One region of the Halomonas sp. THAF5a genome, then DNA from elsewhere that is predicted to be linked to it. Evidence: riboswitches for the same ligand, from Rfam matches in the RefSeq annotation. Region 1 holds a riboswitch; the other holds the start of a gene.
The links. A riboswitch is a leader RNA that binds a small molecule or an ion and turns the genes downstream of it on or off. The one in region 1 is predicted to bind thiamine pyrophosphate.

Region 1 (7,108 bases):
CGTCCAGGGTCGCGGTGAGCAGCGCCGACCAGCGCCATCCTACCAGGCTGACGACCAGCAGCGCCCCGGCACCGATGATGGCCAGGTCGTCCTTGCCGACCGCCAGGATGTCGCCGAACAGATAGGCCATCAGGTCGATGCGTACCCCGGAAAGGAACGAGACCGCCACCAGACCGAAGGCGAGCGCCGAGTGCGCCATGACGCCGAGCAGGGTATCCATGGCATAGCCTCGCCCGCTGAGCAGCGAGACCAGGGTGGCCATCAGCAGCGAGACCACCAGCACGCCGGCGAAGATGGACGTGGAGAGCAGCAGCGACAGCGCCACGCCGAGGATGGCGGCATGGGCGGTGGCGTCGCCGAAGTAGGCCATGCGCCGCCATACCACGAAGCAGCCCAGCGGTGCGGCGGCGAGCACCACGCCGAGACCGGCCAGGGCGGCGCGTACCAGGAAGTCGTCGAGCATCAGCGGCTGGCCTCCAGTGGGGGTGTGCCGGTCGGCGCGGGCGTGCCGGCAGGGTGGTCGTGATGGATGTGGTTGTGGGCATGGCGATAGAACGCCAGGGCATCTACGGTGTCGGGCCCGAACAGTTCCCGATAGGCCGGCGACGCCAGCACCCGCTCGGGCGTGCCTTGGCAGCAGACATGGCGGTTCAGGCACACCACGCGGTCCGAGGCGCGCATTACCACGTGCAGCTCATGGCTGACCATCAGCACCGCGCAGCCCACTTCGCGCCGCACGCGCTCGATCTGGCGATAGAAGTCGGCGGTGCCGCGGTGATCGAGGCCCTGGGTGGCCTCGTCGAGCAGCAGCAGGTCGGGCTGCTCCAGCAGGGCTCGAGCGAGCAGGATGCGCTGGAACTGCCCGCCGGAGAGATTCGTCACCTGCTGTCGGCCCAGTCCGGGGACGCCGGCGCGTTCCAGGGCCTGACGCAACGTCTGAGCCGAATGGCGACGCGGCAGGTTCAAAAAGCGGGTGACCGTCATCGGCAGGGTGGGATCGATGGCCAGCCGCTGGGGCACGTAGCCGATGGTGAGGCCCGGCTGGCGCACGAGCCGGCCGCCGGCAGGCCGCACGGCGCCGATGATGGTGCGCAGCAGGGTCGACTTGCCGGAGCCGTTGGGGCCGACCAGGGTGACGATCTCACCGCGGTCGAGGCGCAGGTCGATGCCCTCGAGAACGGTTCGCCCGCCGAGAACGACATGCAGGTCATCGAGCGAGAGCAGTGGCATGGAGACCCTCCGGTGAGTTGCCGAGCCGGTGTGGGATGGCAGGGGCGTCGGATGGTGTTGACACGATCGTTAATGTTATAACATAACATTATTCGGCTCAATCGCTCGTTTACTGCCCGCCCGTACCCTGGATCCCGGAGGAGAATGATGAAGAACACCCTGCTACGTCCGCTCTGCCTGACCTGGCTGCTGGCACCCGCCGTCGCGGTGGCCGAGGTGCCCGCCGTGGCCGTGGATATCCCGCCGGTGCACTCGCTGGTCGACCGCGTGATGGGGGAGCTGGGCTCGCCCGACCTGGTGATCCAGCCGGGCGCCTCCCCGCACGGCTACTCCATGCGGCCCTCGGAGGCCGAGGCGCTGTCGCGGGCCGACGTCGTCTTCTGGGTCAGCGACGACCTGACGCCCTGGCTGGCTCGGGCCCGGCAGTCGCTGGCCGGCGACGCGCGGGAAGTGGAGCTGATGGAGGTGCCCGGCACGCTGCGTCACGCGTTTCGTCAGGGAGCGACGTTTGAGGCGCATGACCATGGGGGTGACGATCACGGCCACGATGATCACGGGCACGACGATCACGGGCATGACGACCATGGCCACGATGACCACGGGCATGACGACCATGGCCACGATGATCACGGGCACGACGATCACGGGCATGACGACCATGGCCACGACGATCACGGGCATGACGACCATGGCCACGGCCATGCCCATGAGGGCCTGGACCCGCACGGTTGGCTCGACCCGGTGAACGCCCAGGCCTGGCTCGAGGCCATCGCCGCATCGCTGGCCGAGCTTGATCCCGACAACGCCGACGTCTATCGCCAGAACGCGGCCGAGGGACAGGCCGAGCTGGACACCCTGATCGACGAACTGAACGACCGCCTCGCGGATGCCCGTGGGACGCGCTTCATCGTCTTCCACGATGCCTATCAGTACTTCGAGCACCGCTTCGAGGTGCCGGCGGCCGGGGCGATCTCCCTGGGCGATGCCTCGGACCCGAGCCCGGCGCGCATCCGCGAGATCCAGGCGCGCGTCGCCGAGCTCGGTGTCCAGTGCGTGTTCCGTGAGCCGCAGTACAACCCGGCGCTGGTCGAGAGCGTGTTCGAGGGCACCGGCGTCGAGACCTCGATCGTCATCGATCCCCTCGGTGTCGACCTGCCGCTCGGTGAGACGCTCTATCCGCAGCTGCTGCATGGGCTGGCCGAAGGCGTGGCACGCTGCGCCGTCCAGGCGGCATCGTCCGGCGGTCATGGCCATGATCACGATGACGCCGGGTGACGCGATGGGGGCAGCGCAGCCTCCTGGGGCCTGAACTGACCGAGTGGGTTACCGAACGAAACGCCGCGCGGCGGCCTCGGGGTCCGGCGTGCCGCAGATGGCGGAGATCACCGCCAGGCCGTCGGCGCCCGCCCGGTACACCGCCTCGGCGTGCTCGACCTTGAGCCCGCCGATGGCCACGCTCGGCAGCGGACTCGCCGCCACCAAGGCGGCCAGGCCGTCGACGCCCAGCGGCTCGGCGTGGTCATGCTTGCTGGGGGTGGCGAACACCGGGCCGAGCCCGAGGTAGTCCAGGGCGCTCGGGTCGAGGCGGGCGAGCTGCTCGTGGGTCTGCACCGAGAGGCCGAGGATCCCCTGTGGGCCCAGGGCGGCGCGGGCCCGGGCCACGTCGCCGTCGTCCTGGCCGATGTGCAGCCCGTCGGCCTCCGCGGCGAGCGCCACCTCCAGCCGGTCGTTGATGATCAGCGGCACGCCGGTGCCGGCCAGCAGCGCCTTGAGGCGGCGGGCCTGGTCGATCATCTCGGCGTCACTGGCGTGCTTGTCGCGCAGCTGCACCAGGGTCACGCCGCCGCGCACCGCGGCGGCGACGGTCGCCTCCAGGCCGTGGTCCGCGCAGAGGCCGGCGTCGGTGACGAGGTAGAGCGAGAGATCAAGGGGCATCGGTCATCTCCAGGCGGGCCCGCTCGGCGAGGGCCTCGTGGTCGAGGTGGTAGAGGGCGTCGAGGAAGGCGACCGCGAAGCTGCCGGGGCCGCGGGCCGTCTCGCCGGCGAGCTCGCCGGCCACGGCGTAGCCAGCGAGCGCCGCCGTCGTCGCCGCGAAGTGGTCGTCGGCGCCGGCCAGGAAGGCCGCCACCACCCCGGTCAGCGCGCAGCCCAGAGTGGTGACCCGGGGCATCAACGGGTGGCCGCCGCGCACCCGGGCGAGGCGCCGGCCGTCGGTGACCAGGTCCACCTCGCCGGTCACCGCCACCACGCCGCCGGTCCGCTCGGCCAGGCGACGGGCGGCCGCCAGGGCCGCCTCGGCGGGGTCGGTGCTGTCCACGCCGCGGCCGCCGCCGGCGCCGCCCGCCAGGGCGATGATCTCCGAGGCGTTGCCGCGGATCACGTCCGGCGAGAGCGCCAGCAGCCGCTCGCCGGTCTCGCGGCGGTAGCGGGTGGCGCCCACCGCCACCGGGTCCAGCACCCAGGGGCGTCCCGTCTCGCCGGCGGCCAGTGCGGCGGCCTCCATGGCGTCGACCCAGTGGGGCGAGAGGGTGCCGATGTTGATCGTCAGGGCGCCGGCCAGGGCGGTGAACTCGGCGGCCTCCTCGCGGGCGTGGACCATAGCCGGCGAGGCGCCGAGCGCCAGCAGCACGTTGGCCATGCTGTTCATGGCCACGTGGTTGGTGATGTTGTGGACCAGCGGGCGGGTCTCGCGCACCCGGTCGAGGTGCGCGGCGGGGTCGATGTGATGCATGGGGCCTCCCCGGCGGGGAGGTGCCGGCGCGGCGGCGGCCGGCGCGGCACGACTCCCTACGCCGGCATTGTCCGGGTCAGGTGCCAAGGGTGCGTCTCAGCCGTGTCGATATCGCCACGGCGCCCCTGTCGTCAGGCCCCACTATCCGTGTCGCCCCGGCGGCTGTAAAGAGTGGGCGTCAGGCCAGCAGCTGAATGCCGACCAGGGTGACCAGGCTGGCCAGGGTCAGGCAGTAGAGGGTCTCCCGGGCCTCCTCCTGCTGGAGCAGGCCGGGCGTCAGCAGCGCCAGCCCCGACGCCCCCAGGGCGACCAGCTCCAGCGGGATCGCCACCGGCTGCCAGCCGACCAGCAGCGCGCCAAGGGCCAGCAGCAGCAGGCCCGCGATGACGAGCCCGCCGGCCTGTCGGGCGTGGACGGTCAGGGCCTCCAGGGGGATCGTGCTCATGCGGTCATCTCCTCGTCGTGGCCGGGCCGCGCATCGGCCCCGTACCCTGACGCTACGGGGGGCAGCTTAACGGCCGCTTAAGGGGAGATGACCGTCGCGTGTCAGTGGCCCTGGGACGCTCAGACGGGTCGCTCGAGCCAGCGCTGCGCCACGCGTCGACCCCGCGGAAGATCCCGGCACCAGGTCAGCCGGCCGGCCGATCGGCGGATGCCCGCCCGGCGCAGCTTGACGAGGATCCGCGTTGGCAGGCCGACCAGCACCAGCGAGACGCCTTCGCGGTGCACCTCGTCGATCAGCGCCTCGAGGGCCACGATGGCGGTGCCGTCCATGCTCGGCACATCGTGCATGTCGAGGATGACGACCCGCACCTGCGGGTCCACGCGATGCAGCGAGGTGAGCGCCTTCTCGGCGGCGCCGAAGAACAGCGGGCCGTCGACGTCGTAGAGGGCGATCGCGTCGGGCAGCGCCTCGACGTCGGTCCGGGGCGCGCCGTCGACGCGACGGGTCTCGGTGAGCAGCGCCATGCGCCGGATGAACAGGGCGGCGGCCAGGCCCATGCCCACCCCCACGGCCAGCACCATGTCGAAGAGCACGGTCAGGGTGAAGCAGGTCGCGAGGATGGCCACGTCACCCGGCGGGGCCGAGCGCAGGGTGTGCAGGACATGACGGGCCTCGCTCATGTTCCAGGCGACGATGAACAGCAGGGCCGCCAGCGCGGCCATCGGTACCCGCCCCAGCAGCTCCGCCAGGGCCACCACCGCCAGCAGCACCACCAGCGCGTGTACCACGGCCGCGATCGGCGAGCGGGCGCCGCTTCGGATATTGGTGGCGGTGCGGGCAATGGCGGCCGTGGCGGTGATGCCGCCGAACAGCGGCGCGACGATGTTACCGAGCCCCTGGCCGATGAGTTCGGCGTTGGGATCATGTCGGGTCCGGGTCAGCCCGTCGGAGACCACGGCGCACAGCAGCGATTCGATCGCCCCCAGCAGGGCGATGGCGAAGGCGGGCCCCAGCAGGGCGCGAATCAGGGCGAAATCCACCGCCAGGGGCTCGCCGTTCGCGCCGGGCAGTCGCCAGGGCGCGATGAAGCTCGGCGCGATGGGGGGAATGCCGCCGCCCGCCTCGCCCTGAGCCTCCCATGTGAAGCGCGAGGCGATGGTCGCCACCTCCGCGCCCGACCCGGCCAGCCAGTGGTTGATGGCAAAGGCGGCCAGGGCCCCGGCCACCAGGCCGACCAGCGGCGCCGGAATCGGCAGCCCCAGGCGCGGCCAGAGCAGCATGACCCCCAGGGCGAAGAGGCCGACCCCCAGCTCGAGGGGGGCCACGGTCGGCAGCGACATGGCGATCTGCCCGAGGTTCTCGACGAAATGCTCGCCCAGCTCGACCTCGAGGCCCAGGAAGTCGGGCAGCTGCAGCACCGCGATCACCACCGCGATGCCCGCGGTGAAGCCGAGCACCACCGGATAGGGCACGAACTGGATCAGGCGCCCCATGCCGGTGAGGCCCAGTGCCACGAGGATCACGCCGGCCATCATCGAGGCGATCAGCAAGCCCCCCAGGCCGAACTGCTGGACGACAGGGAAGAGGATGACGACGAAGGCCGCGGTCGGGCCCGAGACATTGAAGCGCGAGCCGCCGGTCAACGCGATAAGCACACCGGCGACGATCGCCGTATAGAGCCCGTGCTGGGGAGGCACGCCGGTGGCGATCGCCAGTGCCATGGAGAGCGGCACCGCCACGGTGCCGACGGTCAGCCCGGCCAGGCTGTCGCGGCGCAGGTCGTCCAGGCCGTAGCCGTCTCGCCAGGCCGCGCGCAGGCCGGTGGCGATGGCGGGAAGAGACGGTCGGTGGCGTGCCATGCAGGATCCTCCCGGAGATCGCGGCGGTGATCTATGTTAACGACATTAACATGTGATTGGCATGGTCGGCAAAGACGCCACCGGCGTTGCCCAGCAGGGAAGTGAGCATTAACATTTGATGATAATGCTCTGGAGAAGCGACATGGAAAAGAAGACGGCACGCCTGACCCTGCTGATCGATCCGCACAAGAAGCGTGCCTTCGAGCAGCTCTGCGCGGCCCAGGACCTGACGCCCTCTCAGGTCGTGAGACAGCTGATTCGCGACTATCTGGGCGAGCACGGCGTGGACTACGAGTCGCGACCCGATCGGGCCAGTGAGGCGCCTGAGAAGCGCTGAGGCTCAGCGCCTGGCCTGCGTCACGCGTCGCGCGGCGTCCTCGGCAGCGAGGCCGTGACCCGCAGCCCGCCGCCCGGAGCCTCGTCGAGGCGCAGCTCGCCGCGGTGGCGCTGCAGCAGGCGATCGACGATGGAGAGCCCCAGGCCGGCCCCGGCGCCGGGGCCGCCGCGGTGGAAGCGTGCCAGCACCTGCTGGCGCTGCTCGGCCGGAATGCCCGGCCCCTGGTCCTCGACGGTGATCGTCACGGCGTCGTGGCCGGCGCTGAGCATGACGCGGATCAGCGCGCCCGCGGGCGAGTGCTGAAGGGCGTTGCCGACCAGGTTCTGCAGCAGGGTGTCGACCGTGCCGGGCTCCACGTCCAGTCGCCAGTCCGCCGTCTCGTCGGCCTCCAGCTGCAGCTCCTGGCGGCCCTCCACGGCCAGCGGCATCAGCTTGGCCAGCGCCTCGCGCACCTCGGGCAGCAGGGCGATCTCGCGGACCCGGCCGTCGCCCTCCTGTTCGGGCTC
Region 2 (7,108 bases), 850 kb from region 1:
TTGAGCAGGTGAGAGTGCAGCGTCTCTTCGACGATCTCCTCCCCTACCGCCAGGTGCTCGGCGCTGGGGGTGTAGTCGGTCACCTCGATGTCCAGGTCGTCCAGGCACTCGCCGGGCAGGCGCTTCACCGCCAGCGCGGCGTCGTCCAGGCCGAGCAGCTCGACCGCCACCGGCGCGCCGGCCGCCTGGGCCAGGTCGCGCAGCAGGGTGTCGATCACCGCCTGGCGGTTCTCGAAGCGGGTCTGGTTGAAGCCATTGAGGTAGAGCTTCCAGGACTTGGACTCGATCAGGTAGGGCGATTCGGCCGGCAGCCGGAAGCGCGCCACGGCGACCAGCGGCTTGCCCCGGGCATTGAGCCAGGAGACCTCGAAGGCGTGCCACTCATCCTCGCCGACGAAGGGCAAGGCACCCTCCTCGATGCCCAGCGGCGCGCGGTTGGCGGCCCGGGGAATGGGATAGAGCAGCCCGGCGTCGTAGTACTCGGGATAGGCGGACTCGCGCCCCAGGGGGGCCTGGGCGAGAGTGTCGGGTCGATGGTGGGTCATGTCAGCTCCTGATGCCCTTGCCATGCTTCAGCATCCACAGCGCCACGCCGTAGAGCACGCTGATGAAGGCCAGCACGGCCGCCAGCGCCCAGCCCACCGGGATGTCGGAGACCCCGAGGAAGCCGTAGCGGAAGACGTTGACCATGTAGAGGATGGGATTGAGCATCGAGACGCCCTGCCAGAAGTCCGGCAACAGCGAGATCGAGTAGAAGACGCCGCCCAGGTAGGTCAGCGGCGTCAGCACGAAGGTCGGCACGATGGAGATGTCGTCGAACTTCTTGCCCAGCAGGGCGTTGATGAAGCCGCCGATGGCGAACAGCGCCGAGGTGAGCACCACCACGAACAGCGTCAGCAGCGGATGGGCCATCTCGATGCGGGTGAAGAACAGCGACACGCCGGTGACGATCAGCCCCACACCGAGGCCGCGGGCCATGCCGCCGAGCACGAAGCCGGAGAGGATCACCCAGTTGGGCATCGGCGAGACCATCATCTCCTCGATCGAACGCTGGAACTTGTTGGAGAAGAAGGATGATGCCACGTTGGAGTAGCTGTTGGTGATCACGGCCATCATGATCAGCCCCGGGACGATGAAGTCCATGTAGCTGTAGCCGTCCATCTCGCCGATCCGCGAGCCGATCAGGTTGCCGAAGATGATGAAGTACATCGTCATGGTGATCGACGGCGGCAGCAGGGTCTGGGGCCAGATCCGCGTGAAGCGCTTGATCTCCTTGATCACCAGGGTCCAGAGGGCGATGACGATCTGCTTGGGACTCATGAGCGCGCTTCCTTCTGCTGGCCGTCCTCCACCATGGAGACGAACATCTCCTCGAGGCGATTGGCGCGGTTGCGCATCGACATCACCTGCATGCCTCGCTCGGTGAGCGCCTCGAAGACGTCGTTGAGGCGCTGCCCGCGATGCACCACCACGGCGAGCTGGGCGTCGTCGACCCGATGGATCTCGAAGCCCTCGACCTCGGGGGCCGCCTCGACCGGATGGGCGAGATCGAGCAGGAAGGTCTCGGTGTCGAGCTCGGCGAGCAGCTCGCGAACGCTGGTGTCGCGGATGATCTCGCCGTGGTTGATGATGCCCACGCGGCGACAGAGGCTCTCGGCCTCCTCGAGGTAGTGGGTGGTAAGGATGATGGTGGTGCCCTCCTCCCGGTTGATGCGGCGCATGTACTCCCACATGCTGCGACGCAGCTCGATGTCGACGCCGGCGGTGGGCTCGTCGAGGATCAGGAGCTTCGGGCGGTGCATCAGGGCGCGAGCGATCATCAGCCGGCGCTTCATGCCGCCGGAGAGCATCCGCGCGCTGTCGTGGCGCTTGTCCCAGAGGCCGAGATCGCGCAGCAGCTGCTCGGCGCGGGGCAGCGCCTCGTGGCGCGACATGCCATAGTAGCCCGCCTGGGCCAGCACGATGTCGATGACCTTCTCGAACTGACTGAAGTTGAATTCCTGGGGCACCACGCCGAGGTGGTACTTGGCCCGGGCGAAGTCGGTGTCGATGTCGATGCCGAAGATCGAGACCTTCCCCGCGGTCTTCTGCACCAGCGAGCACACCACGCCCAGGGTGGTCGACTTGCCGGCGCCGTTGGGGCCCAGCAGGGCGTAGAAGTCGCCCTGGGCGACGTCGAGGTCGATGCCCTTGAGGGCCTGGAAGCCATTGCCGTAGACCTTGGTCAACCCACGGATGGAGAGAGCCGGTTCGGCCATGAAAGATCCCGTACTGAAGATGAATGAGGTGCCATGCCGGCACTCGCCGGAAAAGGGCGCGCGGCCCGAACACACGGGGCGCTGACATGGGGGCGGCGCCGCGCAATTCAAGCCGCGGCCCTTCCGCCGCTCGAGCCACACGTCAGGCAGCGACCGGTGCCTGCGCCCCGTCGCGGCCTACCATCTTACGCCACCGGCATGACAGTTCGCATGCTCATCGTTGCCGCGGGCGGCGCGGGCCGTGTTGACCCGGTGACGCCGGGGCCCTACGCTAGGATGCATTCCTGGGGGAGTCCACGCGGACTGAGATTCCGGCCCCGTGCCTCGGCGGCACGACCGGTAACCCTTCGAACCTGATCCGGATCATGCCGGCGAAGGGAAGGAAGTGCCATCCGGCAACGCTTCTCACCCAACGCAATTGCGTCCTCTCGTAGCGACGCTCGGCATCGCGCCGGGCCATTCTATGCTAGGGAGAACGCCATGCTGTCGACCGCCCACGCCTTCTGGTGGCTCATCGCCTTCGCGGCGCTGTTTGCCGTGCCGGGCCTGCTCTACGCCCGCCGCCACAACGAGAGCCTCGAGGACTTCATCATCGCCCGCAACAGCCAGGGCGCCACCGCCACGGTGCTGACCCTGATGGCCTCGACGCTGGGCACCTGGATCCTGTTCGGCCCCGCCCAGGCGGCCACCTGGGGCGGGCTGGGCGCCATCGCCGGCTATGCGCTCGGCTCGCTGGCCCCCAGGCTGGTGATGATTCCGCTGGGGCGGCGCCTGCGCGAGCTCTCGCCGGGCGGCCACACGCTCACCGAGTTCGTGATGAGCCGCTACGGGCGCCCCATGTACGCCTTCACCCTGGTGATCATGCTGTTCTACCTGTTCATCTCCCTGGCCGCGGGGGTCACCGCCATCGCCAAGATGGTCGGGCTGCTGGCGCCGGTCCCGCTCTGGGCGACCAGCTCGGTGGTGATGGCCGCCACCCTGCTCTACACCCTGTACGGCGGCCTGCGCGCCTCGATCTTCACCGACAAGGTGCAGATGGTCGTGATCCTGCCGCTGCTCGCCGTGCTACTGATCGTCGGCTGGCAGGCCGCCGGCGGCCTCACCCCCACCCTCGCCGGCCTCGAGGCGACGGCGCCGCGGCTTCTTGACATCACCGACCTGGGCGGGCTCAAGGCCGGCCTCACCTTCTTTTTGGCCGTGATGCTGACCGGGCTCTTCTACCAGGGCAACTGGCAGCGGGTCTACGCCGCCCAGAGCAACCGCGCGGTGGCCCTGGGCTTTTTGCTCGGGGGCCTTTTGAGCGCGCCGATGATCTTCGTGATGGGGCTGTTCGGGCTGGCGTTCGTGGGGCTGGGGCTGCCCGGCGACGGCTCGGTGGCGCTGTTCAGCGTGCTGCTCGCCGACATCCCCGGCTGGTTCGCCGTGGGCCTGATCTTCCTCGGCCTGGCGCTGGTCATGAGCAGCGCCGACACCACCCTGAGCGCCGCCTCGAGCATGATCGCCGTCGACGGCGGACGGCTGCTGCCCGGCGCCAGCGACCAGCGGCTGATGCGCCTGTCGCGGTGGCTGATCCTGCTGCTGGCGCTGCCGGTGACCTTCGTCGCCGCCCAGGGCTACAGCGTGCTCTACCTCTTCCTGCTGGCCGACCTTCTCTGCTGCGCGGCGGCCTTCCCGGTCTTCTTCGGGCTCTTCAACCGCCGCTTCGATGGGCGTGCCGCGGTGCTCGCCACCGTCAGCGGCCTGATCGCCGGCCTCACCCTCTTCCCGGCCCCGGGCGATGCCCTGACCACGCTCATGGAGTCCTTCCTGCTCGCCACCTTCATGCCGGTCGTGACGGGCCTGGCGCTGCTGGTAGTGCTTCCGGCCAAGCAGCGCTTCGACTTCGCGGTGCTGAGCGCCGGCGCGCGACGCTTCGAGGGGTAAGCACCTTTCGCCTCACACGACAACGCCCCTCGAACGGGGCGTTTTTTTATGGTTCTTCGCAGATCAGCGTGAAACAGGCAGGGCTTGAGGCGAGGGCTGGATAGAGAAACGGCGGTGAATCCGAGTAAGCTGATATTCGCCAAAACGTCAGCCTACGGACACCGCCGTTGCCATGGATGCTACCCCGCTCAGCCTGTTCTGGAAAGGGTTCACTGTCGCCCACCACGAGTTCCTGGATCCTCAGACGCTACGGCTCCAGTTGGAGCCCGATGACCTGACCCCGCCTGTCTGCAGCGGCTGTGACCACGCCTGTTGCCTGGTCCATGACGTGCATCGCCGGCGCGTCCGCGAGGCGCCGCTGCTGATCTACCGAGTGGAGCTGGATGTCCCGGTGCGGCGCCTGCGCTGCCCGACCTGTGGTCCGACACGAGAGCGCATCGACTGGCTACCCGGGCGCTCGCCGGTCACCACCACACTGCGCCAGTGGGTGGAGCGCCTGGTCACGTTGCTGCCGATCCGGCATGTCGCGGATCTGGTCGGCTTGCACTGGCATACCGTCAAGACCATCGACAAGCAGCGCCTGCAACGCGACCTGCCGGCACCGGATCCGACACGCTTGCGGCGGCTGATGATGGACGAGTTTGCCCTGCACAAGGGACACCGCTACGCCACCGTGGTCGCCTGCGCCGACACTCAGCAGGTGGTATGGATCGGCGAAGGCCGCTCCCGCGAGTCGATCCGCCCCTTCTTCGCGTGGCTGGGCGAGGCACGAGAGCTGATCGAGGCCGTGGCCATGGACATGAACTCGGCCTTCGATTGTGAGGTGAAGGACCAGTGCCCCAACGCCGAGGTGGTCTACGACCGCTTCCACGTGGTGGCCAAGTACGGGCGCGAAGTGATGGATCGGGTACGCGTCGATCAGGCTAACCAGCTGCGCGACGACAAGGCGGCCCGCAAGGTGATCAAGGGCAGTCGTTGGCTGCTGCTGCGCAACGCCGACAATCTCAAGCCCGAGCAGGCGGTGAAGCTGGAGGAGCTGCTGGCGGCCAATGCGTCACTGACCACGGCGTACCTGCTCAAGGATCAGCTCAAGACCCTGTGGTTTGCCGACGACGAAGCCACCGCCCGAAACGCCTGGCAGGAGTGGCATGCCATGGCGACCAGCAGTGGCATCGAGGCCTTGGAACGTTTCGCCAAGCGGTTGGTCCCGTACCTCGAAGGGATCCTGTCCAGCGCCCGGCACCGGCTGAACACCAGCGTGCTGGAGGGCATGAACAACCGGATCAAGGTCATCAAGCGGATGGCCTACGGGTATCGCGACACGGCGTACTTCTTCCTGAAGATCCGTGCCGCATTTCCCGGCAAAGTGCGATGAACCTTTTATTTTGGGGAACCGCTATCGTGAGCGGATCGCCAGGAGGTTCAGCCCGGCGGGCGTTCGAGGCCGAGGTGGCCGCGCAGGGTGGTGGTGGTGTACGCCTCGCGGAAGAGGCCGCGGCGCTGCAGCTCCGGCACCACCTGGTCGACGAAGTCCTCGATCCCGCCGGGCAGCGACGGCGGCATCAGGTTGAAGCCGTCCGCGCCGCGGCCGTGGAACCAGCGCTCCATCTCGTCGACGATGCTCTCCGGGGTGCCGATCATGGTGCAGTGGCCGCCGCCGGCGGCGAGCCGCCCGAGCAGCTGGCGCAGGGTCGGCCGCTCGGTCTCGATGATGCGCAGGATGGTGGCGTAGCGGCCCTGGGGGCCGCGGAACTCGGCGAGCGGCGGCAGCGGCGGCACCGGCGCGTCCAGCTCCCAGTCACTGCAGTCCTGCTCGATGAACAGCCCCAGCTGGCGCAGCGAGGCCGCCACCGGCAGGCACTCGTCCAGCGCGCGCTGCTTGGCCCGGGCCTCCTCCATGGTGGAGCCGACGTAGGTGACGAGTCCCGGCAGGATCGGCACCGGCGCGGTACGCCCGGCCGCCGCCACCCGATCCTTGATGTCTCGGTAGTAGTCCTGGGCGGTCGCGAGGTCGTAGGCGACCGCGTAGATCGCCTCGGCATAGCGCGCCGCCAGGTCGCGCCCCTGGGAGGAGGCGCCCGCCTGCACCAGCACCGGATGGCCCTGGGGCGGGCGCGGCAGATTCAGGGGCCCGTCCACCAGGAAGTGCTTGCCGTGATGGTGGATCTTCTGCACCTTGTCCGGGTCGGCATAGCGCCCGTGTCGGTCGCGCTCGATGGCGTCATCGGCCCAGCTGTCCCAGAGAGCCAGCACCGTCTGCACGAACTCCTCGGCGCGGGCGTAGCGCTCGGCGTGCGCTGGCATGGCTTGATAGCCGTGGTTGCGCGCCTCGCTGTCGAACATCGAGGTCACCACGTTCCAGCCCACGCGCCCACCGGAGATGTGGTCCAGCGAGCCCACCAGCCGGGCCGCGTGGAAGGGCGTGTAGAAGGTGCTGGAGAGCGTGCTGATCAGGCCGATATGTCGGGTGGCGCGACTCATGGCGGAGAGCGCGGTCAGCGGCTCGAGATGCCAGTTGAAGCCGTCCTCCACGCTGCCGGCGCTCATGCCGTCGGCGAAGAACACCGCATCCAGCTTGCCGCGCTCGGCGGTGCGGGCCAGGGACTCGTAGTAGGCGATGTCGCCGAGCCGCTCGGCGCTGGAGTCGGGGTGGCGCCAGGCCGCGCGGTGGTGGCCGGCGCCCATCACGAACAGGTTGAGGTGCAGCGTCTCGTCGGGGCTTCGTGGTTGCATCATCCTTTCACCAGCCCGCCGTCGACGATCAGGTTCTGACCGGTGACCGCCCTCGCCCAGGGCGAGGCGAAGAACAGCGCCGCGTCGGCGAACTCCTCCGGCGTGGTCACCCGGCGCAGCGGGGTGTTCTGGGCGATCAGATCGAAGACCGCCTCCGGGGTCGCGCTGGACGCATCGGTGGTGCGCAGCAGGCC

Region 2: another riboswitch for thiamine pyrophosphate. It lies ahead of FIU83_RS04905 (sodium:solute symporter); the one in region 1 lies ahead of thiM (hydroxyethylthiazole kinase).

What each region holds. Positions count from the first base shown of each region.
Region 1 covers NZ_CP045417.1:242,923-250,030, forward strand. Annotated here, with positions in the region: gene FIU83_RS01065 (metal ABC transporter permease) at 1-463, opposite strand, end outside; gene FIU83_RS01070 (metal ABC transporter ATP-binding protein) at 463-1,230, opposite strand; gene FIU83_RS01075 (zinc ABC transporter substrate-binding protein) at 1,378-2,505, shown strand; gene thiE (thiamine phosphate synthase) at 2,554-3,165, opposite strand; gene thiM (hydroxyethylthiazole kinase) at 3,155-3,961, opposite strand; TPP riboswitch at 3,998-4,098, opposite strand; gene FIU83_RS01090 (hypothetical protein) at 4,140-4,406, opposite strand; gene dauA (C4-dicarboxylic acid transporter DauA) at 4,526-6,265, opposite strand; gene FIU83_RS01100 (CopG family transcriptional regulator) at 6,408-6,602, shown strand; gene FIU83_RS01105 (ATP-binding protein) at 6,623-7,108, opposite strand, start outside.
Region 2 covers NZ_CP045417.1:1,089,605-1,096,712, reverse strand. Annotated here, with positions in the region: gene queF (NADPH-dependent 7-cyano-7-deazaguanine reductase QueF) at 1-545, opposite strand, end outside; gene FIU83_RS04915 (ABC transporter permease) at 547-1,320, opposite strand; gene FIU83_RS04910 (ABC transporter ATP-binding protein) at 1,317-2,258, opposite strand; TPP riboswitch at 2,535-2,655, shown strand; gene FIU83_RS04905 (sodium:solute symporter) at 2,739-4,181, shown strand; gene FIU83_RS04900 (ISL3 family transposase) at 4,354-5,556, shown strand; gene FIU83_RS04895 (LLM class flavin-dependent oxidoreductase) at 5,604-6,917, opposite strand; gene FIU83_RS04890 (3-oxoacyl-ACP reductase) at 6,914-7,108, opposite strand, start outside.